Regions from separate parts of the Streptomyces sp. B3I8 genome, predicted to be linked through region 1. Evidence: predicted binding sites of a transcription regulator. Region 1 holds the regulator's gene; the other holds the start of a gene.

Region 1 (4,885 bases):
CCGGCCTCGACACCCTGCGCGATCACCGCGTCCGCGCCGCACTCCCGCACCGCGAGGGCCTCCTCGGCGGTGGTGGCGGTGGCCAGGACGAAGGTGCCGACGCGGTGCAGGGCGTCGACGGTGTCCCGGCCGGGGGTGCCGAAGTGGAAGGAGACGACGGGGACCGGGTTGTCGAGGAGGACGGCGAGCTTGGCCTCGTAGCCGTCGTCCCGGCCGCTGTCCCGGTCGCCCAGCTCGGTCGCGTACCAGGCGGCCTCGCCGGCGAGCTGGTGGGCGTAGACCTCGACGGTGGCCGGGTCGCCGTACTCGGGCTGCGGCAGGAAGAGGTTCACGCCGAAGGGACGGGACGTCAGTCCGCGGATCTGCTTGATCTCCTGGTACAGGCCGTCGGCGGTCTTGTAACCGGCGGCGAGGAAACCCAGACCGCCGGCGTCACTGACGGCGGCGGCCAGCCGCGGCACCGACACGCCGCCGGCCATGGGGGCCTGCACGATCGGGTGCGGGAACAGATCGGTCAGCGGGGAGGACATGCCCGCATGGTGCCACGTCCCCCCGAAGAGTCCGAATCGACGGTTCCGCCAGCGTTTTCCGCCCCCGCCGCCCGTACCCTCCCCGTCCCCCAGGGGCTTCGCCCCTCCCACCCCGGGCGCCCTGCGGGCGGGGCGCGGGAGAGCTCGGGGGATGCGGCGCGCGGGCGGGTGCGGCGGGTGCGGGCGGGTGGGGACTGCGCGACCGGCCACGACGTACGTGCACCCGCCGATGTACCCCGCCCATCCGAGCTCCCACGCGCCTCGGAGGTCCGGGGGCGCGGCCCCCGGGGTCGGGACGGGAAGGGGTGGCGGAGGCGGGGAAGAAGTCCGGGCGCACCCGGAGGCGGTGCGAGGGAACCCCGGCCGCGTCAGCGGCCGTTGAACGCGTCCTTCAGACGCGAGAACAGACCCTGCTGCCCCGGCTGGAACTGCCCCGTCGGCCGTTCCTCACCCCGTAGCTTCGCCAGCTCCCGCAGCAACCGCTCCTGCTCGGGATCGAGCTTCCCCGGCGTCTGCACCTCGACGTGCACCACGAGGTCCCCACGCCCCCCGCCCCGCAGGTGCGTGACGCCCCGCCCGTGCAGCGGTACCGACTGCCCGGACTGCGTGCCGGGCCGGATGTCGATCTCCTCCAGGCCGTCCAGCGTCTCCAGCGGCACCTTCGTGCCGAGCGCCGCCGCCGTCATCGGGATCGTCACCGTGCAGTGCAGGTCGTCGCCGCGCCGCTGGAACATGGAGTGCGCGGTCTCGTGGATCTCCACGTAGAGGTCACCGGCGGGACCGCCGCCCGGCCCGACCTCGCCCTCCCCGGCGAGCTGGATGCGCGTGCCGTTGTCGACACCGGCGGGAATCTTCACCGTCAGCGTCCGGCGGGAGCGGATCCGGCCGTCGCCCGCGCACTCGGGGCACGGGGTGGGCACGACCGTGCCGAAGCCCTGGCACTGGGGGCAGGGCCGGGAGGTCATGACCTGGCCCAGGAAGGACCGGGTGACCTGCGAGACCTCGCCGCGGCCGCGGCACATGTCGCAGGTCTGCGCGGAGGTGCCGGGCGCGGCACCCTCTCCGTTGCAGGTCGTGCAGACGACCGCCGTGTCGACCTGGATGTCCTTCGTGGTGCCGAAGGCCGCCTCGTCGAGTTCGACATCGATCCGGATCATGGCGTCCTGGCCGCGACGGGTGCGCGAGCGCGGCCCGCGCTGCGACGCCGTGCCGAAGAACGCGTCCATGATGTCGGAGAAGTTGCCGAAGCCGCCGGCGCCGAAGCCGCCCGCACCGCCCCCGCCGCTCTGCGACAGGGGGTCGCCGCCGAGGTCGTAGACCTGCTTCTTCTGCGGGTCCGACAACACCTCGTAGGCGGCGTTGATCTCCTTGAAACGCTCCTGCGTCTTGGGATCGGGGTTGACGTCCGGATGCAGCTCGCGGGCGAGCCGCCGGAAGGCCTTCTTGATCTCATCCTGCGACGCGTCGCGGCGCACGCCGAGCACGGCGTAGTAGTCCGTGGCCACCTTAAGACTCCGCCAGGATCTGTCCGACGTACCGTGCCACCGCTCGTACCGCTCCCATCGTTCCCGGGTAATCCATGCGTGTCGGTCCGACCACGCCGAGTTTGGCTACTGCCTCGTCGCCCGAACCGTAGCCGACGGAGACGACGGACGTGGAGTTGAGTCCCTCATGGGCGATCTCGTGACCGATACGCACGGTCATGGCCGAATCCTTCGCCTCGCCCAGCAACTTGAGGAGCACGACCTGCTCCTCCAGCGCCTCCAGGACGGGCCGGATGGTGAGAGGGAAGTCATGTCCGAAGCGGGTGAGATTGGCGGTGCCGCCGATCATCAGCCGCTCCTCGGTCTCCTCGACCAGCGTCTCCAGCAGCGTGGAGAGCACCGTGGCGACCGTGGCGCGGTCCTCCGGTTCCTCGAACGCCTCCGGAAGGTCCTGCACGAGCTGCGGCACGTCCGCGAAACGGCGCCCCGCGACCCGGCTGTTCAGCCGCGCCCGCAGGTCCGCGAGCGAGGCCTCGCCGAACGGCACCGGGCAGTCGATCATCCGCTGCTCCACCCGTCCGGTGTCCGTGATCAGCACCAGCATCACCCGCGCGGGGGCGAGCGACAGCAACTCCACGTGCCGCACGGTCGAACGGGTCAGCGAGGGGTACTGCACGACCGCCACCTGCCGGGTGAGCTGCGCGAGCAGCCGCACCGTGCGGGCGACGACGTCGTCCAGGTCGACCGCGCCGTCGAGGAAGTTCTGGATCGCCCTCCGCTCGGGCGCCGTCATCGGTTTGACGCCGGCCAGCTTGTCGACGAAGAGGCGGTAGCCCTTGTCCGTGGGGATGCGCCCGGCGCTGGTGTGCGGCTGCGCGATGAAGCCCTCGTCCTCGAGGGCCGCCATGTCGTTGCGCACGGTGGCCGGGGAGACGCCGAGGTTGTGCCGTTCGGTGAGCGCCTTGGAGCCCACCGGCTCCTCGGTGCCCACGTAGTCCTGGACGATGGCGCGCAGCACTTCGAGCCTGCGTTCACTGAGCACCGCGCGCACCTCCAGAAGGCTGTCCCGTTGGCTACTGTGCCTGGCACTCCACGTGCGCGAGTGCCAACATCCCCGGTCCAGTGTACGGCCGGGGGGTACGGGCCGGGCAAGGGCGGGGCCTGCGATGCCGTGCCCGGCGACCGCCTCTGGGGCTAGCGTCCCGGTATGAGCGTGCTGTGGGAGGACCGTGCGGAGCAGGCGTCGGGGTGGGAACGGGTGACGGCCCGGGTCGGGCGGTGCCGGCTGCCCCGGTGGGACTGCACCGCCGGGCTCGTCGTGGGTGAGAGCGCGGCGCTGCTGGTGGACGCGGGGTCGAGCGTGGCGGAGGGCGGGTGGCTGCGGGAGGAGGCGGAACGGTCGCTGGGCGGGGGCACCGGGACCAAGACCGGCACCGGCACGGGTCCCGTGCGCCGTGTGACGCATCTCGCGCTGACCCACCCGCACTTCGATCACGTCTTCGGTGCGGCGGCGTTCGGGGACGCGGAGGTGTTCGGCGCGGTCGGCATCGACGTGGCGTACACGGCGCGCGGCCGGGAGGAGTTGCGCGCGGACGCCGTACGCAACGGGCTGGCGGAGGACGCGGCGGCCGAGGCGGCACGCTCCCTGGTCCCTCCCCGCCACCACGTCCGCGGCGAGTGGACCCTCGACCTGGGCGGCGGGTTCACCGTGCTGCTGGCCGACGTGGGCCCCGGCCACACCGCGCACGACCTCGCGGTACTGGTCCCCGCCACGCCCTCGTCCCCGAAGGTCGTCTTCTGCGGCGACCTGGTCGAGGAGTCCGGCGAGCCGCAGGCGGGTCCCGACGCCGTACCCGCGCACTGGCCGGCCGCGCTGGACCGGCTGCTCGACCTCGGCGGCGAGGACGCGGTGTACGTGCCCGGCCACGGAGCGGTGCTCGACGCGCGGTTCGTCCGTGCCCAACGGGACGCGCTGGCCCGCCGCTTCGGCGTGTCGCCGTGACGGGCGGGGAGCTTTCCCTATCGTCGGTCGGATGCGCCAGTACTCTCCGGATCTGACCCCGCCGTGGAAGAAGCCCGCGCCCGTACCGGAGGTTCCGGCCGAACCGGGGCTGGTGGTGGAGGAGCCGGGCACCGGTTTCTGCGGGGCGGTGATCCGCTGCGAGGCCGGCACGGTGACCCTGGAGGACCGCTTCGGCAAGCACCGCGTCTTCCCGATGGAGCCGCGCGGGTTCCTGCTGGAGGGGCGGCCGGTGACGCTGGTACGGCCTGCCGCGACGGGGCGGGGACCGGTGCGTCCCACGCGGACGGCGTCGGGGTCCGTCGCGGTGCCGCAGGCGCGGGCGCGGGTGGCGCGGGCCGGGCGGATCTACGTCGAGGGACGGCACGACGCGGAGCTGGTGGAGAAGGTGTGGGGCGACGACCTGCGGGTGGAGGGGGTCGTCGTGGAGTACCTCTCCGGGATCGACGATCTTCCGGCGGTGGTCGAGGAGTTCGCGCCCGGACCGGACGCGCGGCTGGGGGTCCTCGTCGACCATCTCGTCCCCGGCTCCAAGGAGTCCCGGATCGCCGAGGCGGTGACGAGCGAGTACGCGCTGGTGGTGGGGCATCCGTTCATCGACGTGTGGGAGGCGGTGAAGCCGGCGGCGCTGGGCATCGGGCGGTGGCCGCGGGTGCCGCGGGGGGAGGACTGGAAGACGGGGGTGTGCCGGCGGCTGGGGTGGGACGAGAACACCGGGGCGGCGTGGCAGCGGATCCTGTCCGCGGTGCGGACGTACAAGGACCTGGAGCCGGCGCTCCTGGGCCGCGTGGAGGAACTGATCGACTTCGTCACGGCCCCACCGGAGGGTTGAGCGGGGTTGGCCCCTGGCG
Region 2 (4,885 bases), 930 kb from region 1:
ACGTCGTACGGCCGCAGAAGCCGGACACGATCGCCAAGTCGCTGGCGATCGGCAACCCGGCCGACGGCCCCTACGTGCTGGACATCGCACGCCGCACGGGCGGTGCGGTGGAGGACGTGAACGACGAGGCGATCGTCGACGCGATCCGGCTGCTGGCGCGGACCGAGGGCATCTTCGCGGAGACCGCCGGCGGTGTGACGGTCGGCGTCACGCGCAAGCTGATCGAGGCCGGTGTGCTCGACCCGTCGCTGACGACCGTCGTCCTCAACACCGGTGACGGCCTCAAGACGCTGGACGCGGTGGCGGGCACGGGGCTCACCGCGACGATCCGGCCGTCCCTGGAGTCCTTCCGGGAGGCGGGGCTCGCGTAGCCCCCGCGCGGCCCTCGCGCGGCAGGACCGGCCGTCCCCCCTTCCCCACAGCGCCCCCCTACGGGCACCCTCGCACCCGACCGGAGGTCATCACCCCCATGAGCGTCACCGTTCGCATCCCCACCATCCTGCGCACCTACACCGGCGGCAAGGCCGAGGTCGACGCCGAGGGCACGACCCTCGGCGAGGTCATCGCGGACCTGGAGAAGAACCACACCGGGATCGCCGCCCGGGTCCTGGACGACCAGGGCAAGCTGCGCCGTTTCGTCAACGTGTACGTCAACGACGACGACGTCCGCTTCGAGCAGGGGCTCGACACGGCGACGCCGCAGGGTGCGGGCGTGTCGATCATCCCCGCGGTCGCCGGCGGCTGAGACGGGCGTGGCGGGCGGGACGCGCCGGACGGCGTCCACGTTCCGCGTCCCTTACCCTCGGTAATGCAGATCACTCAGCGTAGAACGAATTACCCCCTCCGCGAGAGAAGCGGAGGGGGTAATTCTGTATGATTGAGCGCGATACAATTGGGGAACGCACCCCGGATTTCCGAGACCGGGCGACGGCAATCTTGTCGGGCTTCCGACAAGAAGTAGCCAAAGTGTGCAGGGCTTTTGCGTCCTATGCGCCTTTTGTGCGGTCCGACTTGCCCTGAATTCGAGCGAATTCTCCGTACATTCCCGACCGGTCGTGCCCAGATTTCTCGTCCGACTGACCTGTTGCACACGGCAGTTGGACAGATACATTCAGCCGCGGTCGACGCGTTCCGGCGCACGCCCCCAACCGTTGGGGGGTGAGGTCTGACCCGGATCCGCGAAGTGCGGATCCGTGCAAGGGCCAGTAATAGGGGAGTTAGGCATGGCTCAGGGCACCGTCAAGTGGTTCAACGCGGAGAAGGGGTACGGCTTCATCGCGGTCGACGGTGGTGCGGATGTGTTCGTCCACTACAGCGCGATCCAGATGGACGGTTACCGCACTCTGGAAGAGGGCCAGCGGGTCGAGTTCGAGATCTCGCAGGGTCAGAAGGGGCCGCAGGCGGACATGGTCCGCGTTGCCGGCTGACGCGCGCGCCGACTGAAAGTTCGACGTGAACGAAGGGCTCGTGGGCACCGTCGGGTGCCCGCGGGCCCTTCGGTCTGTCCGGAACCGGGGCGGCGTCGGGCGCCCGCGGGCCCGCCGGTCCGTCCGGAACCGGGGCGGCGTCGGGCGCCCGCGGGCCCGCCGGTCCGTCCGGGTTCCGCGGGGTGGCGCTTGCACTCTCGGGGGGTGAGTGCTAATCATTGGCGTTAGCACTCACAAGGTGAGAGTGACAACTATGGACCGGGTCGGTGAGGCCCTGGCGAGGTGGGGCAAGGAACCACCAGCCGGTGCCGTCCGTCGCGGGCGCGGGCGCGGTCCGGAGCAATCCACCCCAGTCCGGGAGGACCACTTCACATGGCCAAGATCATCGCGTTCGACGAGGAGGCGCGGCGCGGCCTCGAGCGCGGCATGAACCAGCTCGCGGACGCCGTGAAGGTGACGCTCGGCCCCAAGGGCCGAAACGTCGTCCTCGAGAAGAAGTGGGGCGCCCCCACGATCACCAACGATGGTGTCTCCATCGCCAAGGAGATCGAGCTCGAGGACCCGTACGAGAAGATCGGCGCCGAGCTGGTCAAGGAAGTCGCCAAGAAGACGGACGACGTCGCCGGTGACGGTACGACCACCGCGACCGTCCTCGCCCAGGCGCTGGTCCGCGAGGGCCTGCGCAACGTGGCGGCCGGCGCCAACCCGATGGCCCTGAAGCGCGGTATCGAGAAGGCCGTCGAGGCCGTCTCCGCCGCCCTGCTCGACCAGGCCAAGGAGGTCGAGACGAAGGAGCAGATCGCCTCCACGGCCTCCATCTCCGCCGCCGACACCCAGATCGGCGAGCTCATCGCCGAGGCGATGGACAAGGTCGGCAAGGAAGGCGTCATCACGGTCGAGGAGTCGCAGACCTTCGGTCTGGAGCTCGAGCTCACCGAGGGCATGCGCTTCGACAAGGGCTACATCTCGGCGTACTTCGCGACCGACATGGAGCGCATGGAGGCGTCGCTCGAGGACCCCTACATCCTCATCGCCAACTCCAAGATCTCCGCGGTCAAGGACCTGCTCCCGCTCCTGGAGAAGGTCATGCAGTCGGGCAAGCCGCTGCTGATCATCGCCGAGGACGTCGAGGGCGAGGCCCTGTCGACCCTGGTCGTCAACAAGATCCGTGGCACCTTCAAGTCCGTCGCCGTCAAGGCCCCGGGCTTCGGTGACCGCCGCAAGGCCATGCTCGGCGACATCGCCATCCTCACGGGCGGCGAGGTCATCTCCGAGGAGGTCGGCCTCAAGCTGGAGAACGCCGGTCTGGAGCTCCTGGGCCGCGCCCGCAAGGTCGTCATCACCAAGGACGAGACCACCATCGTCGACGGCGCCGGCTCCGCCGACCAGGTCGCCGGCCGGGTCAACCAGATCCGCGCCGAGATCGACAACAGCGACTCCGACTACGACCGCGAGAAGCTGCAGGAGCGCCTGGCGAAGCTCGCCGGCGGCGTCGCGGTCATCAAGGCCGGTGCCGCCACCGAGGTGGAGCTCAAGGAGCGCAAGCACCGCATCGAGGACGCCGTCCGCAACGCGAAGGCGGCCGTCGAGGAGGGCATCGTCGCCGGTGGTGGCGTGGCCCTGCTCCAGGCCTCCCAGGTCTTCGAGAAGCTGGAGCTCGAGGGCGACGAGGCCACCGGTGCCGCCGCCGTCAAGCTGGCGCTCGAGGCCCCGCTGAAGCAGATCGCGGTCAACGCCGGCCTCGAGGGCGGCGTCGTGGTGGAGAAGGTGCGCAACCTGACCCCGGGCCACGGCCTGAACGCCGCGACCGGCGAGTACGTCGACCTGGTCAAGGAAGGCATCATCGACCCGGCGAAGGTGACCCGTTCCGCGCTGCAGAACGCCGCCTCCATCGCCGCGCTCTTCCTGACCACCGAGGCCGTCATCGCCGACAAGCCGGAGAAGGCCGCCCCGGCGGGCGCTCCGGGCGGCATGCCGGGCGGTGACATGGACTTCTGATCCTCTCCGGGTCCGGCCTCCAGCCGGGCCGGGCCCACCGAGGACCGGACAGGAAGTCCGACGCACGCCGTCGTGGACCGGCACAGGCCGGCACACGCCGACGTTCGAGTGCGACAGAGGGCGGCACTCCCCGCACGGGGGGTGCCGCCCTTCGGCGTGTTCGGCGCCCGCGCCGCACGGAGGCTCGGGAGGTCGCGGTCACAGTGGTGGGGCGGACGGGAATGCGTGGGCCGTACAAGACATTGACCAAGGGGCGCATTGCATGCGCGTGCACATACTGAACGGTTTATCCACGTCCTCGAGGAGCCCGTATGACCGCCCCCGCCGACACCACCACCTCCGGTGCGGACACCTCCGCCTCCCGCGCCGCGCGGATCCTCTCCCGCCCCGTCGCCCTGAACGGCCTGACCGTCCCCAACCGCATCGTCATGGCGCCGATGACCCGCATGTTCTCCCCGGGCGGCGTCCCGGGCGAGGACGTGCGCGCCTACTACGCCCGCCGGGCCGCCGCGGGCGTCGGGCTGATCGTCACCGAGGGCACCTATGTCGGCCACCCCTCCGCCGGTATCAGCGACCGCGTCCCCCGGTTCCACGGCGAGGAGCAGCTCGCGGGCTGGGCGGAGGTCGCCGACGCGGTGCACGGGGCGGGCGGCACGATCGTGCCGCAGCTCTGGCACGTCGGCATGGTCCGTGAGCAGGGCCGTCCGCCCTTCCCGGACGCCCCCGCCGTCGGCCCCTCCGGTCTGCGCGGCGGCGAGGCCGAGGCCACCGGCCGGGCGATGACCCGGCAGGACCTGGACGACGTCATCGCCGCGTTCGCCGACGCGGCCGCCGCCGCCGAGCGCATCGGCTTCGACGGCGTCGAACTGCACGGCGCCCACGGCTACCTCATCGACCAGTTCCTGTGGGAGCACACCAACCGCCGCACCGACGCCTACGGCGGCGACCCGGTGGCCCGCGCGAAGTTCGCGGTGGAGATCGTCGAGGCGGTTCGGGCGCGGGTGTCGCCGGAGTTCCCGGTCATCTTCCGCTACTCGCAGTGGAAGGCCGACAGCTACGACGCGCGGCTCGCCGGGACGCCCCAGGAGCTGGAGGCGATCCTCACACCGCTCGCCGAGGCCGGGGTGGACGCCTTCCACGCCTCCACCCGGCGCTACTGGCTGCCCGAGTTCGACGGCTCGGACCTCAACCTCGCGGGCTGGTCGAAGAAGCTCACCGGCAGGCCCGCCATCACCGTCGGCTCGGTCGGACTGGACGGCGACTTCGCCCGCTCCTTCAAGGGCGAGGGCGCCCCCGTCAAGAACATCGACGAACTCCTGGACCGCATGGAGCGCGACGAGTTCGACCTCGTCGCCGTCGGCCGCGCGCTGCTCCAGGACCCCGAGTGGGCGCGGAAGGTGCTCACGGGCCGCTTCGACGAACTGGCCCCCTACGACGCGGCCGCCGCGAAGACCCTGCAC

The links. The regulator HrcA, encoded in region 1, represses chaperone genes, less so after heat shock. The targets are predictions, from matches to a motif close to TTNGCACTCNGNNNNNCNGAGTGCNAA.
Region 2: groL (chaperonin GroEL) is a predicted target of HrcA. The motif match lies at 1,616-1,642, and genes of this name have one in related genera.

The regions. Positions count from the first base shown of each region.
Region 1 is NZ_JAUSYN010000002.1:2,234,682-2,239,566, forward strand. Features, by position in the region: gene QFZ64_RS12035 (nitronate monooxygenase) at 1-530, opposite strand, end outside; gene dnaJ (molecular chaperone DnaJ) at 899-2,035, opposite strand; gene hrcA (heat-inducible transcriptional repressor HrcA) at 2,037-3,056, opposite strand; gene QFZ64_RS12050 (MBL fold metallo-hydrolase) at 3,222-4,016, shown strand; gene QFZ64_RS12055 (DUF3097 domain-containing protein) at 4,048-4,866, shown strand.
Region 2 is NZ_JAUSYN010000002.1:3,169,160-3,174,044, reverse strand. Features, by position in the region: gene thrC (threonine synthase) at 1-371, shown strand, start outside; gene QFZ64_RS16075 (MoaD/ThiS family protein) at 470-745, shown strand; gene QFZ64_RS16070 (cold-shock protein) at 1,224-1,427, shown strand; gene groL (chaperonin GroEL) at 1,800-3,425, shown strand; gene QFZ64_RS16060 (NADH:flavin oxidoreductase) at 3,737-4,885, shown strand, end outside.